DNA from 4 places in the Enterobacter sp. PL_is511 genome. Region 2 is predicted to be linked to each of the others. Evidence: predicted binding sites of a transcription regulator. Region 2 holds the regulator's gene; each other region holds the start of a gene.
What was found. The regulator CRP, encoded in region 2, controls carbon source genes, mostly activating them, when cyclic AMP is high. The targets are predictions, from matches to a motif close to ATGTGANNNNNNTCACAT.
Positions count from the first base shown of each region.

Region 1 (3,305 bases), on a different contig from region 2:
CCGGATAGTCATAGCCGTTCAGGCTCAGCAGGTTAAGTGCGCCCTGCAGCGGCGGCAGCGTCGGGTTAAACGCGGCGTTTTCCGCATAGCTGCCGGTGAAGATTCGGCCATCGCGGCACTGCAGCGCCACGCCGCTCGGAGACTTGCTGTACGGCGTGTGGCTCTTGTTGGCGGCGGTAATCGCCGCCTGGCTCAGGTTATCGCCGGACAGGGCGAAACCGTGGTTCTGCTCGTCCATCAGCAGGGTTTTGATCTCCAGATCTTTCGGGCCAAACGCGTCAGGCAGATAATCCCCCAGCGTGTGCGGCGCGCGGCCTGGCAGGTTGATGCGCAGCTGCAGCCCGCTGTTCAGCTCGTTCATGAACTGACGGCAGTGGCCGCAGGGGGTGTAGTTAACGGTAATGGCGCTCAGGGCTTTTTCACCGCGCAGCCAGGCGTGGCTGATGGCGCTCTGCTCGGCGTGAACGGTCTGCTGCATGGTTGCGCCCAGGAACTCCATGTTGCCGCCGAAGTACCAGGTGCCGCTGACGCCCCGCGCAATGGCCCCGACGTTGAAGTGGGAGAGATCGGCCCGCGCGCAGGCAGCAGCCAGAGGAAGCAGTGCGAAAGCCAGCGCGTCTTCATCCAGTCCCGTTGCCTGTTTCAGCATCGTGACCTGCTCCGCGGTCAGCAGGGCGGGGAAGTGTGCATCTGCCAGAACGGGAGCAAGGGCTGACTGCAAATTCTCTGCAAGCTGGGCGAAAGCAGCTTGAAAACGTGGGTGCATGGCGTTTGCCTCATAAAGGTTAATGGATCGGTAGTTTACGGAGCCGTCAGGGCTTTATATGTGATCCGCTTCTCATTATGTATGCAACTTATGAAATCAAAATGAAATTTGCGCGACGCATCGCAAATTTTAGCCCATCACCGCCAGAATCAGCGGGAAAATGAATGGGGCCAGCAGGGAGGTAATAATCCCGCAGATCACCAGCGCCAGGGAGCTAAACGCCCCTTCCTGATAATCCAGCTCCGCGCAGCGGGCCGTGCCCAGCGCGTGGGAGGCGGTGCCCATCGACAGCCCCCGTGCCGCTTTAGTATGAATACGCATCGCGTTCAGCAGGGTGTGGCCAAACACCGCGCCTAGAATACCGACGAAAATGACGCACATCGCGCTGATGGCCGGAATACCGCCGAGGCTGCCCCCAACCGCCATCGCGATAGGCGTGGTCACCGATTTTGGCAGAATAGAGGCGGCAATCTGCGGCGAGGCACCCATCATCAGCGCCACCGACGTACCGGTGATCATCGCCACCAGGCTCCCGACAAAACAGATGGTAATGATGGATTTCCAGCGGGCGCGGATCTGGTGCAGTTGCTCATATAAAGGAAAGGCGAGCGCCACGACGGCGGGCTGCAGCAGGTCGTTTAAGATTTTGCTGCCGGCAAAGTAGCGTTCGTAAGGAATGCCGGTGAGCAGCAGGAACGGAATAATCACCACCATCGCCACCAGCAGCGGGTTCAGCAACGGCATTTTGAAACGCGCGGCAAGCTTACGTGCGGCGAAAAAGACTGCAAGGGTGAGCGGCAGGGACCACCAGATATTGTCCATCATTTTTTTGTTTTCTCCCCAATCACGTTACGTTCGCCATGCACCAGATGTGAACTCCAGCTCACCACCAGGAAAACCACCAGCGTACTGACCGCGCAGGAGACCACAATCGGGCCGAACTGGGCTTTGAGCAAATCAAAATACTGCATGACCCCGACGCCGATAGGCACGAAAAGCAGCGCCATATAGCGAATAAGGACGAAGCAGCCGGGGTTGACCCACTTTGCGGGCAGGATTTGCAGCGCCAGCAACACGAAGAGGATCAGCATGCCGATAATGCTGCCGGGGATGGTGATGGGCAGCAGCGACGCGATGAAAATCCCGGCATACAGGCAGGCGTAAATCAGGACGAATGCGCGCAGATATTGCCAGATAATGTTCAATGATTTGCTCATGGTGATAGTCCTTGCTGAAACGCATTCATCATACAATTAAACCTAAAAATGTGCCATGGATCACATCATGAATTTTGAGCATACCAGACATTCCGGAATGGAACGCCGAGCTTTCCACACACATACAGAGCAGATACTATAGCGCGTCTTTTTTCACAGGTACTGCTATGCGTGTTTTACTGGCCCCAATGGAAGGCGTGCTCGACTCCCTCGTGCGCGAGCTTCTGACCGAGGTGAACGATTACGATCTCTGCGTGACGGAGTTTCTGCGCGTGGTCGATATGTTGTTGCCGGTAAAATCCTTCTTCCGCCTGTGCCCCGAGCTGCACAACCAGAGCCGGACCTCTTCCGGCACGCTGGTGCGTATTCAGCTGCTCGGCCAGTATCCCGAATGGCTGGCGGAAAACGCCGCCCGCGCGGTTGAGCTGGGCTCTTACGGGGTGGATCTCAACTGCGGCTGCCCGTCGAAGCTGGTCAACGGCAGCGGCGGCGGGGCGACCTTGCTGAAAGATCCTGAGCTGATTTATCGCGGCGCGAAAGCCATGCGTGAGGCCGTGCCTTCGCATTTGCCGGTGACGGTTAAGGTGCGCCTGGGGTGGGACAGCGACGCGCGGCAGTTTGAAATCGCCGATGCGGTGCAGCAGGCCGGGGCCACCGAGCTGGTGGTGCATGGCCGTACCAAAGAAGATGGCTACAAAGCCGATCGCATTAACTGGCAGGCGATCGGTGAGATCCGCAAACGCCTCACCATTCCGGTGATCGCCAACGGCGAAATCTGGGACTACGAGAGCGCGCAGGCCTGTCTGCAGGCCACCGGCTGCGATGCGGTCATGATTGGCCGCGGCGCACTGAATGTGCCGAACCTCAGCCGGGTGGTGAAATATAACGAACCGCGGATGCCGTGGGCAGACGTCGTCACGCTGCTGCAAAAATACAGTCGTCTGGAAAAGCAGGGGGACACCGGTTTGTATCACGTCGCGCGAATTAAGCAGTGGCTGAGTTATTTACGTAAAGAGTACGATGAAGCGCTGGGGTTATTTCAGGAGATTCGTACATTACAGACGTCCTCTGATATTGCACGGGTTATTCAGTCAAAGTAATTTATTCATTTGGTGAATAATTTTCTGATTATGTAAATGTATAACAATTTACGGATTGCCACGCATTACTAAAAAAATAAATAGTATCAAGCGTATTTTTCGCCTTTATTTTTTGAGTATATGGCGTAATGAAACGTTCTCTTATTTTATCTCTGAGTGTCCCCTTTGCATTAATTCTGGCAGCCTGCGCACCTGAACATTCCACCGTCTCTCCGCTAAATA
Region 1 covers NZ_JBVPGP010000011.1:2,370-5,674, reverse strand. The annotation lists gene cdd (cytidine deaminase) at 1-766, opposite strand, end outside; gene AC0TN7_RS00620 (CidB/LrgB family autolysis modulator) at 896-1,591, opposite strand; gene AC0TN7_RS00615 (CidA/LrgA family protein) at 1,588-1,983, opposite strand; gene dusC (tRNA dihydrouridine(16) synthase DusC) at 2,151-3,083, shown strand; gene mdtQ (multidrug resistance outer membrane protein MdtQ) at 3,212-3,305, shown strand, end outside.
Region 1: AC0TN7_RS00615 (CidA/LrgA family protein) is a predicted target of CRP. The motif match lies at 2,032-2,049, and genes of this name have one in related genera.

Region 2 (3,305 bases):
ACGCTGACGCCATGCCACCGACGAAATGGTGTGCATGGTGTTCAAATGCCCCAGCACGCGCTGTAAATGCTGTTCCAGGGTGCTCATTGGGCCGTGGGTCAGCGTTTCCGGCGCTTCCAGAATATTTGAATCCCCCGACTCACCCGGCGAGTCATACTCCAGACGCTGCTGACACCGCTGCAACGCAATTTCACACGACTGCAAATAGCGCTGCGCCAGATCCGGCGTGAGCATCGTGTGCTCGCGCGCCAGCGTGGTCATGGCGTTAATGTGCTCGACGATAAACTGGCTGTGCGTCACCCAGAGCTTCATATCGGCCAGATAGTGCGAGTTAAAGCCCGGCTCCTGCATCGCCTGATTGAGCGAGTTAAACAGGGCGTTGTGCGCCTGGTTGACCTTCATGCGCTGATACGCCAGCGGGGAGGGCTGCGGGTCGTCGCTCAGGATCAGGCGAATGGCCTGCTGGTCGGCTTCCAGCGCGTCGTGGGCGTTCTGCCTGAGCAGCCCGCTTTGCCACTGCGGCCACAGCCAGACCATGCCGCCAAAGGCAATCAGGCAGCCGATCAGGGTATCAATCAGCCTGGCGACAATAAACTGTTCGCCATTGAGCGTGAGCAGCTGCAGGGTGTATACCGCCGTCACCGTGAAGCCCACCATCGCCCAGCCGTAGTTTTTGCGGATAATCAGGTAGCTCACCAGCGTGATCGCCAGCATCCCTGCCAGGGTGTAGCCTTCCGGCACGTGGAAGTGCAGCGTCACGCCCGCAATGATCAGCCCGGCCATGGTGCCGCCCGCCCGATGCAGAATACGCACCCGCGTGGCGCCATAGCCGTTCTGGGTGACAAACAGCACGGTCATTAAGATCCAGTAGGGTTTCGGCAGATGCAGCGCCATGCCCATCAGGCTGGCGGTACTGAGCATCACGCTAATTCGTGCGGCGTTGCGCAGGGCGGACGATTTAAGCGACAGATAGCTCCTGAGCGCGGGCAATAACGGCAGGCGTTTTTGCTTATCCGCCATCAGATCGCGCGGATAGAGCGGGCGCTGGGTGCGTAGCACGCGGGCGATGCGGCTGAAGTGCCAGGCGGCAAACTGGCCGACCGGGTTATCCGGATGCTGACGGGCGATTTTCTCCAGCGCGCCCAGCTGTTTTTCCATGTTAAAGCGTGTGGGGTAGCGGTGGTAAAGAATATCGTCTGCCAGCACCCGCAGACGTGCCGAGACGGTCTGCGCGTTCCAGCGGATCACCGCTTCGGCGTGGCTGCGCTCGACCAGCTTTTGCACCTCCTGCGGATGGTGCAGGCTTACGGAGATATGCTCCTGCAGATCCAGGCCTACCTGGAAGGTGCGCAGCAGCCGTTTGTATTCGTGGTTCTTGTTGGCGGCGAGCATATGCAGCTGCTGATAGCACTGGCTTATCAGATCCACCACCTTCTGCTGGCGCGTCAGCAGGGGCGGTAAGGATTTTTCCGGATCGGTATGCTGGGTCAGCAGGGTGTATTTGGCTTCGCAGTAATCCGCAAGCTGCACATAGAGCAGGCTCAGGGATTCACGCAGCGGCTGCTCCCGCCACAGCCAGAACCAGAACCAGTTAAACAGGCCGTACCATAATGTCCCCAGGGCGTAGATCAGCAGCGGCTCCCACACCGGCATATTCCCGGCGAGGCTCAGCGTGAAAATGGCCGCAATCAGCGACGCGGGAAGCAGGCGGGCGTGCAGAGAACTGATTTCCGCCGTGACGCCGAGGGTCATCGCCAGCACGGTCAGGATCAGCGGCAGCGGAATATCACGAGCCAGTAAAAGCTGTACGGCGAGGCTACAGCCCGCAAACAGGCAGCCGCCGATAATCAGGCGTTTGAAAAAGCGCTTATGCGGCGTGTCCAGACCGGCGATGTTGCAGCAGGCAGGCACGAGGGAAAACAGCAGACCTTGCTGAAGATGTCCGAGGATCAGGCCTATGGCCACAGGAAGACACAACACCAGCGTTTGTCGCAGTGCGTAGTTAACTTCCGGGTGATAGATCAGCCTGCGCCACATGGGGAGTAGAGACAAAAACGGCGTGACACCTTGCGATGGCACGCCGTTTAAGCGGAATTAACGCGTTCCGTAAACCACGATGGTTTTACCGTGGGCAGAGATCAGGTTTTGATCTTCCAGCATTTTCAGGATACGGCCCACTGTTTCACGGGAGCAACCGACGATCTGACCAATTTCCTGACGGGTAATTTTAATTTGCATGCCGTCCGGGTGGGTCATAGCGTCTGGCTGTTTCGCCAGGTTCAGTAGGGTCTGTGCGATACGGCCTGTCACGTCCAGGAAGGCGAGGTTGCCCACTTTCTCTGAGGTGACCTGCAGACGGCGCGCCATCTGGGAAGAAAGACGCATCAGGATGTCAGGGTTAACCTGAATCAGCTGACGGAACTTCTTGTAAGAAATTTCAGCCACTTCACATGCTGTCTTTGCACGAACCCAGGCGCTACGTTCCTGGCCCTCTTCAAACAGGCCCAGTTCACCGATGAAATCGCCCTGGTTCAGATAAGAAAGGATCATCTCTTTCCCTTCTTCATCTTTGATCAGCACTGCCACCGAGCCTTTAACGATGTAATACAACGTTTCCGCTTTTTCACCCTGGTGAATCAGCGTGCTCTTTGATGGGTACTTATGAATGTGGCAATGAGACAAGAACCATTCGAGAGTCGGGTCTGTTTGCGGTTTGCCAAGCACCATGCGCTGTTATCCTCTGTTATAAGCTGTCACCAGAGTCATCAGATGCATCCGGACTCTGGGGTTGCAATCGAATTCTTACCCATACCCTGGGAAGTCGGCTACCGTAACGTTTCGCAGCCAGTAAAGTTTGATGTCCTCTGCATACATGTGTAACGTCAATGTATTACTGTAGCATCCAGAGTGTTTTAGCATAGCTTTCGCCGCGTGTCTCCTGGTGTCTCGCTTCAGCATGATGCAGGTCGCCTTCCATTGCGAGAAATGTAACGCACGCGTAATCTGTCACCAAAAATGCAACGTTGGAGTTTAAGAATATGCAAGCGCGCGTGAAATGGGTTGAAGGTTTAACGTTCCTGGGCGAGTCCGCGTCAGGACACCAGATTTTGATGGACGGTAACTCCGGCGATAAAGCGCCAAGCCCAATGGAAATGGTGCTGATGGCGGCAGGGGGATGCAGCGCCATTGACGTGGTGTCGATTCTGCAAAAAGGTCGTCATGACGTGACGGATTGTGAGGTTAAACTCACGTCAGAACGTCGCGAAGAGGCGCCACGCCTGTTCACCCATATTAATCTGCACTTT
Region 2 covers NZ_JBVPGP010000014.1:147,313-150,617, forward strand. The annotation lists gene AC0TN7_RS02640 (YccS/YhfK family putative transporter) at 1-2,037, opposite strand, end outside; gene crp (cAMP-activated global transcriptional regulator CRP) at 2,095-2,727, opposite strand; gene AC0TN7_RS02650 (OsmC family protein) at 3,039-3,305, shown strand, end outside.

Region 3 (3,305 bases), on a different contig from region 2:
AATGGCCGCAGGTGGACGGTTTGTGGCGATTGGCAGCAGAACCTCTCGCGGTGCAGCAGGACGATCGCAGTACGTTTCCACCAAAGCAGCAATGGTAGGTATGGTCAGAAGCTGGGCGGCGGAGCTGGCCCCGCGCGGGATCACCGCTAACGTGGTCGCGCCAGGGGCTACCCAAACGCCGATGCTCAGCGCACCGGGGAGAGAAACCTCGCCGCCGAAGTGTCCGCCAATCGGACGTCTGATCGCCCCAGAGGAGGTGGCGGGACTGGTGAATTTCTTACTTAGCAATGAAGCCGCCGCTATCACCGGTCAGGAGATGGTGATATGCGGCGGCGCCTCACTCGGCTAGCGCAGGAAAACACGCCCTTTAAGATATAGGGTGGCCTGACCGCCGATCAGCACGCGGTCGCCCTTCAATTCGCAGCGCAGATCCCCGCCACGGTGTGACACCTGGCGGGCATTGAGTGACGTTTTACCCAGCTTTTCGCTCCAGTAAGGGATCAGCATGCTGTGGGCAGATCCGGTAACCGGATCTTCGGGCACCCCTTCGCCCGGGCAGAAAAAGCGGCTGACGAAGTCATATTTATCGCCCGGCGCCGTCACGCAGATCATTTTATCCAGCGGGAGCATTGCCCCAATATCCGGCGTTAACGCTTCTACCTGCTGCTGGCTCTCCAGCACCACCAGGTAATCACGTCCAACTCGCACCTCTTTTGCCTCTGTGATGCCCAGGCCGCTAAACAACAGCGCAGGTGGGTTCTCGACCACCTCCGTTGACCACGCGGGGAAGTTCAGCGTCAGCCAGTCGCCGCTGCGTTTAACCGTCAGCTCGCCCACGAAGCGCGTGGTGAAGGTGATTTCAGTGTGCGGATAGTCAAGGTATTCGAAAATAACGTGCGAGGCGGCAAGCGTGGCATGGCCGCACAGGTTAATTTCATCCAGCGTGGTAAACCAGCGCAGCTCAAACCCACCGTCGGTACGGACGAAAAAGGCGGTCTCAGACTGGTTATGCTGCTGCGCCATTTTGAGCAGCGTCTCGTCCGGCAGCCACTCTTCCAGAGGACATACCGCTGCGGCGTTGCCACCAAAGGTTTTGTCGCTGAAGGCATCCACCAGATAAAAATCAATTTCCTGCATTGTCTCTTCCTCTCTTGTTATGGCTATTTAGCGCAGAAAAACTGTGCCTTTCAGATAAAGTGTGGCCTGTCCGCTCATCAGCACCCGCGAGCCTTTCAGCTCACAGCGCACATCGCCACCACGCGCTGAAACCTGACGGGCAAACATCGTCGTTTTGCCCAGCTTTTCGCTCCAGTACGGGATCAGCATCGTGTGCGCGGAGCCGGTGACCGGGTCCTCCGGGACGGAAACGCCCGGTGAGAAAAAGCGGCTGACAAAATCGTATTCCCCCTCACCTCGCGCCGTCACGCTCACCTTATGCTCGCCCGGCGTCATCGCCGAAAAGTGTGGCGCGAGGGCCTCGACCTGCTGGCGATTTTCAAGAACGATGACCCATGCGCGCCCTTTCCGGGCTTCAACGTAGCGGCTAATACCCAGCGCCGAGAGCATCTCAGGCGGGGGCGTCTCTTCATGGGTTGGACATGCCGGGAAGTCCAGCGTCATCCACTCCCCCTCCCGGCTGACCGTCAGGCGGCCAGAGGCGGTTTCAAAGTGGATCCGCGAATCCGGGTAATCCAGCTCGGTAAACAGCACGTGCGCGGCGGCCAGCGTAGCGTGGCCGCAGAGATTGACTTCGGTGAGCGTGGTAAACCAGCGGAGCTCAATGCCCCCTTTACTGCAGACGAAAAAAGCCGTTTCCGACTGATTATGCTGCTGCGCCATTTTCAGTAAGGTCTCATCGGGCAACCACGCTTTCAGCGGGCAAACGGCTGCCGGGTTGCCGCCGAACGAGGTATCGCTGAACGCATCTACCAGATAAAAATCAATCTCCTGCATTGTCTTACCGCCTGTTTTTATTATGTTGTTCTTTTATATTCAATGAAAACAGCGTTCCCGGCTACCGCTTTTATAAGGTAAATATTGAGATCTGCATCACATAATGGTTGAGTTTTCGCCGTTTGACGTTTTAAGATCGTCTCCTCTTCTTTTCAGCAACGAATCTCCGACATCCCTATGACAACGAACACAGTTTCCCGCAGGGTTGCGTGGCTACGCGTGGTCACGCTGGCCATTGCCGCGTTTATTTTTAATACCACAGAATTTGTTCCGGTTGGGCTGTTGTCTGACATCGCTGAAAGTTTCCAGATGGAAACGGCTCAGGTGGGCATTATGTTGACCATCTACGCCTGGGTAGTGGCGCTGATGTCCCTGCCGTTTATGCTGCTGACCAGCCAGATGGAGCGGCGCAGGCTGCTGATCGGTCTGTTTGTCTTGTTCATTGCGAGCCACGTGCTGTCATTTATTGCGTGGAATTTTACGGTGCTGGTCATGAGCCGCATCGGCATCGCCTTTGCCCATGCGGTGTTCTGGTCGATCACCGCGTCGCTGGCGATTCGCCTGGCGCCGGCAGGGAAACGCGCGCAGGCGCTGAGCCTGATTGCTACCGGTACCGCACTGGCGATGGTGCTGGGTCTGCCGATTGGCCGCATCGTGGGGCAATACTTCGGCTGGCGTACGACCTTCTTCGCCATCGGTATGGGTGCGCTGGTTACGCTGGTATGTCTGATTAAACTGCTGCCCGCGCTGCCGAGCGAACATTCCGGCTCGCTGAAAAGCCTGCCGCTGCTGATGCGTCGCCCGGCGCTGCTGAGTATCTACCTGCTGACCGTCATTGTGGTGACGGCCCATTACACGGCGTATAGCTACATTGAACCGTTTGTGCAGGTGGTGGCGGGCTTTAGCGCCAACTTTGCCACCGTCTTACTGTTGATCCTCGGCGGCGCGGGCATTATTGGCAGCGTGCTGTTTGGCAAGCTGGGTAACCGGCACGCCTCCTTACTGGTGAGCAGCGCCATCGGCCTGCTGCTGGCCTGCCTGCTGCTGCTGATGCCCGCCGCGGGCAGTGAAAGCCATCTGGCGATCCTCAGCCTGTTCTGGGGCGTAGCGATCATGATTATTGGTCTGGGCATGCAGGTGAAAGTGCTGGCCCTGGCGCCGGATGCAACGGACGTTGCCATGTCGCTGTTCTCCGGGATTTTCAATCTGGGGATTGGCGCGGGCGCGCTGGTGGGAAATCAGGTCATACTGCACGTGTCGATGTCGGCGATTGGCTATCTGGGGGCTATTCCGGCCCTGGTGGCGCTTGTCTGGTCGGTGCTCATATTCCGTAAATGGCCGGTGGCGCTGGA
Region 3 covers NZ_JBVPGP010000024.1:1,490,897-1,494,201, reverse strand. The annotation lists gene AC0TN7_RS22725 (SDR family NAD(P)-dependent oxidoreductase) at 1-349, shown strand, start outside; gene AC0TN7_RS22720 (PhzF family phenazine biosynthesis protein) at 346-1,137, opposite strand; gene AC0TN7_RS22715 (PhzF family phenazine biosynthesis protein) at 1,165-1,953, opposite strand; gene AC0TN7_RS22710 (sugar transporter) at 2,131-3,305, shown strand, end outside.
Region 3: AC0TN7_RS22710 (sugar transporter) is a predicted target of CRP. The motif match lies at 2,038-2,055, and genes of this name have one in related genera.

Region 4 (3,305 bases), on a different contig from region 2:
CGCTAACGGCCCGTTCGTTCACTATCCAAATGAAAAATGGTTCCCGCTGACCGAAGATGACGAACTGCCGAAAGGTATTCTCGACGCTCGCCTGCGTGCCTTCTACGATCCGGACAACGAACTAACCGCCAGCATGCTGATCGATCTGCAGTCCGGTAACGAGGATCGCGGTATCTGCGCCCTGCCGTTTACCCGTCAGTCTGACGAGCAGACCGTTTATATCCCGATGAACATCGTCGGCAACCTGTATGTGTCCAACGGTATGTCCGCCGGTAATACCCGCAATGAAGCGCGCGTTCAGGGTCTGTCTGAAGTCTTTGAACGCCACATCAAAAACCGCATCATCGCTGAATCCATCAGCCTGCCTGAAATTCCGGCAGAGGTGCTGGCGCGCTACCCGGGCGTGGTGGAATCCATCGCCAAACTGGAAGCAGAAGGTTTCCCAATCTTTGCCTATGACGGCTCTCTGGGCGGTAAGTACCCGGTCATCTGCGTCGTGCTGTTTAACCCAACCAACGGCACCTGCTTCGCCTCCTTCGGCGCGCACCCGGACTTCGGCGTGGCGCTGGAGCGTACCGTTACCGAACTGCTGCAGGGCCGTAGCCTGAAAGATCTCGACGTCTTCACCCCGCCCACGTTTGACGATGAAGAAGTGGCCGAGCATACCAACCTTGAAACCCACTTCATCGATTCCAGCGGCTTAATTTCCTGGGATATGTTCAAGCAGGACGCCGACTATCCGTTCGTGGACTGGAGCTTTGCCGGAACCACGGAAGAAGAGTTCGCTACGCTGATGGCGATCTTCAACGCGGAAGATCAGGAAGTGTACATTGCCGATTACGAGCATCTTGGCGTCTACGCGTGCCGCATTATTGTTCCGGGCATGTCCGACATCTACCCTGCTGAAGATCTGTGGCTGGCGAATAACAGCATGGGCGCGCACCTGCGCGAAACGCTGCTGGCACTGCCGGGCAGCGAATGGGAGAAAGAAGATTATCTGAACCTGATCGCTCAACTGGACGAAGAAGGCCACGATGACTTCACCCGCGTACGCGAACTGCTGGGTCTGGCGACCGGTAAAGACAACGGCTGGTATACCCTGCGTATCGGTGAGCTGAAAGCAATGCTGGCCCTGGCGGGTGGCGATTTGGATCAGGCTCTGGCCTGGACCGAGTGGACCATGGAATTCAACCAGTCGGTCTTCTCTGCCGAGCGCACCAATTATTACCGCTGCCTGCAAACCCTGCTGCTGCTTGCACAGGAAGAGGATCGCGAACCGCTGCAATACCTGAATGCTTTCGTGCGTATGTACGGCGCTGAAGCCGTAGAAGCAGCCAGCGCGGCCCTGAGCGGCGAAGCGCCGTTCTATGGCCTGCAGGCTGTTGATAGCGATCTGAAAGCCTTCCCGGCGCATCAGTCACTTCTGCAGGCCTACGAAAAGCTGCAGAAAGCAAAAGCCGCTTACTGGTCAAAATAAGCGCACATAACATTACCAGCAGTAGGCGTATTCAATCGTCTGGGCTATATTACGGGGCAATTTCATTGCCCCGTTTTTTATTTTCTTCGGCAATGATTGTTGATTGTAATAATAAAGTTAAATACGGGTAAATATAATAATATTGATCTGGGCTTTACTGTTACTTTTTATGGTTAATACTCCATATTAATTAACTGCTTCAGAGGTGGCTGAACGAAAAAATTCAACTCTTTTCATAACTTTTAAAATTTATTTTTATACGGATAATCAAATACTTACTCCGCATTTGTCGTAAAACCATACGCACTGCGGGCCTATAAGCCAGGCGAGATATGATCTATATCAATTTCTCTTCTATAATGCTTTGTTAGTATCTCGTCGCCGACTTAATAAAGAGAGAGTTAGTGTGAAAGCTGACAACCCTTTTGATCTTTTACTCCCCGCTGCAATGGCTAAAGTTGCCGAAGAAGCGGGTGTCTATAAAGCAACGAAACACCCGATGAAGACGTTCTATCTGGCGATCACGGCTGGTGTGTTCATCTCTATCGCTTTCGTCTTCTACATCACCGCCACCACCGGTACAGCCGGAATGCCTTTCGGCATGGCCAAACTGATTGGCGGCATTTGCTTCTCTCTGGGTCTGATTCTCTGCGTCATCTGCGGCGCCGACCTCTTCACCTCAACGGTGCTGATTGTCGTGGCCAAGGCCAGCGGAAGAATTACCTGGGGTCAGCTGGCACGTAACTGGCTTAACGTCTACGTGGGTAACCTGGTTGGCTGTCTGCTCTTTGTTTTGTTGATGTGGCTTTCTGGCGAGTACATGACCGCCAACGGTGGCTGGGGCCTTAACGTCCTGCAAACCGCCGACCACAAAATGCACCACACATTTATCGAAGCCGTTGCTCTCGGCATCCTCGCTAACCTGATGGTCTGCCTGGCTGTATGGATGAGCTACTCGGGTCGTAGCCTGATGGACAAAGCCTTAATTATGGTTCTGCCGGTTGCGATGTTCGTTGCCAGCGGCTTTGAGCACAGTATCGCGAATATGTTCATGATCCCAATGGGCATTGTTATCCGCGACTTTGCGAGCCCGGAGTTCTGGACCGCAGTTGGTTCATCCCCGGAAAGTTTCTCTCACCTGACTATTATGAATTTCATTACTGATAACCTGATCCCTGTCACTATCGGGAACATTATCGGTGGGGGTCTGTTAGTTGGGTTGACATACTGGGTCATTTACCTGCGTGGCGACGATCATCATTGATGGTTTTCTCAGGCAGTAAATAAAAAATCCACTTAAGAAGGTAGGTGTTACATGTCCGAGCTTAATGAAAAGTTAGCCACAGCCTGGGAAGGTTTTGCGAAAGGTGACTGGCAGAATGAAGTAAACGTACGTGACTTCATTCAGAAAAACTATACCCCGTATGAAGGTGACGAATCCTTCCTGGCTGGCGCAACTGACGCGACCACCAAGCTGTGGGACAGCGTAATGGAAGGCGTTAAACTGGAAAACCGCACTCACGCGCCAGTTGATTTTGACACCTCCGTTGCTTCCACCATCACTTCTCACGATGCTGGCTATATCAACAAAGCCCTTGAGAAAATCGTTGGTCTGCAGACTGAAGCACCACTGAAACGCGCAATCATCCCGTTCGGTGGCATCAAAATGGTTGAAGGTTCCTGCAAAGCGTATAACCGCGAGCTGGACCCAATGCTGAAAAAAATCTTCACCGAATACCGCAAAACCCACAACCAGGGTGTATTCGATGTTTACACCAAAGACATTCTGAACTGCCGTAAATCTGGCGTTCTGACTGGTCTGCCAGAT
Region 4 covers NZ_JBVPGP010000024.1:660,948-664,252, reverse strand. The annotation lists gene ycaO (30S ribosomal protein S12 methylthiotransferase accessory factor YcaO) at 1-1,477, shown strand, start outside; gene focA (formate transporter FocA) at 1,884-2,741, shown strand; gene pflB (formate C-acetyltransferase) at 2,793-3,305, shown strand, end outside.
Region 4: focA (formate transporter FocA) is a predicted target of CRP. The motif match lies at 1,808-1,825, and genes of this name have one in related genera.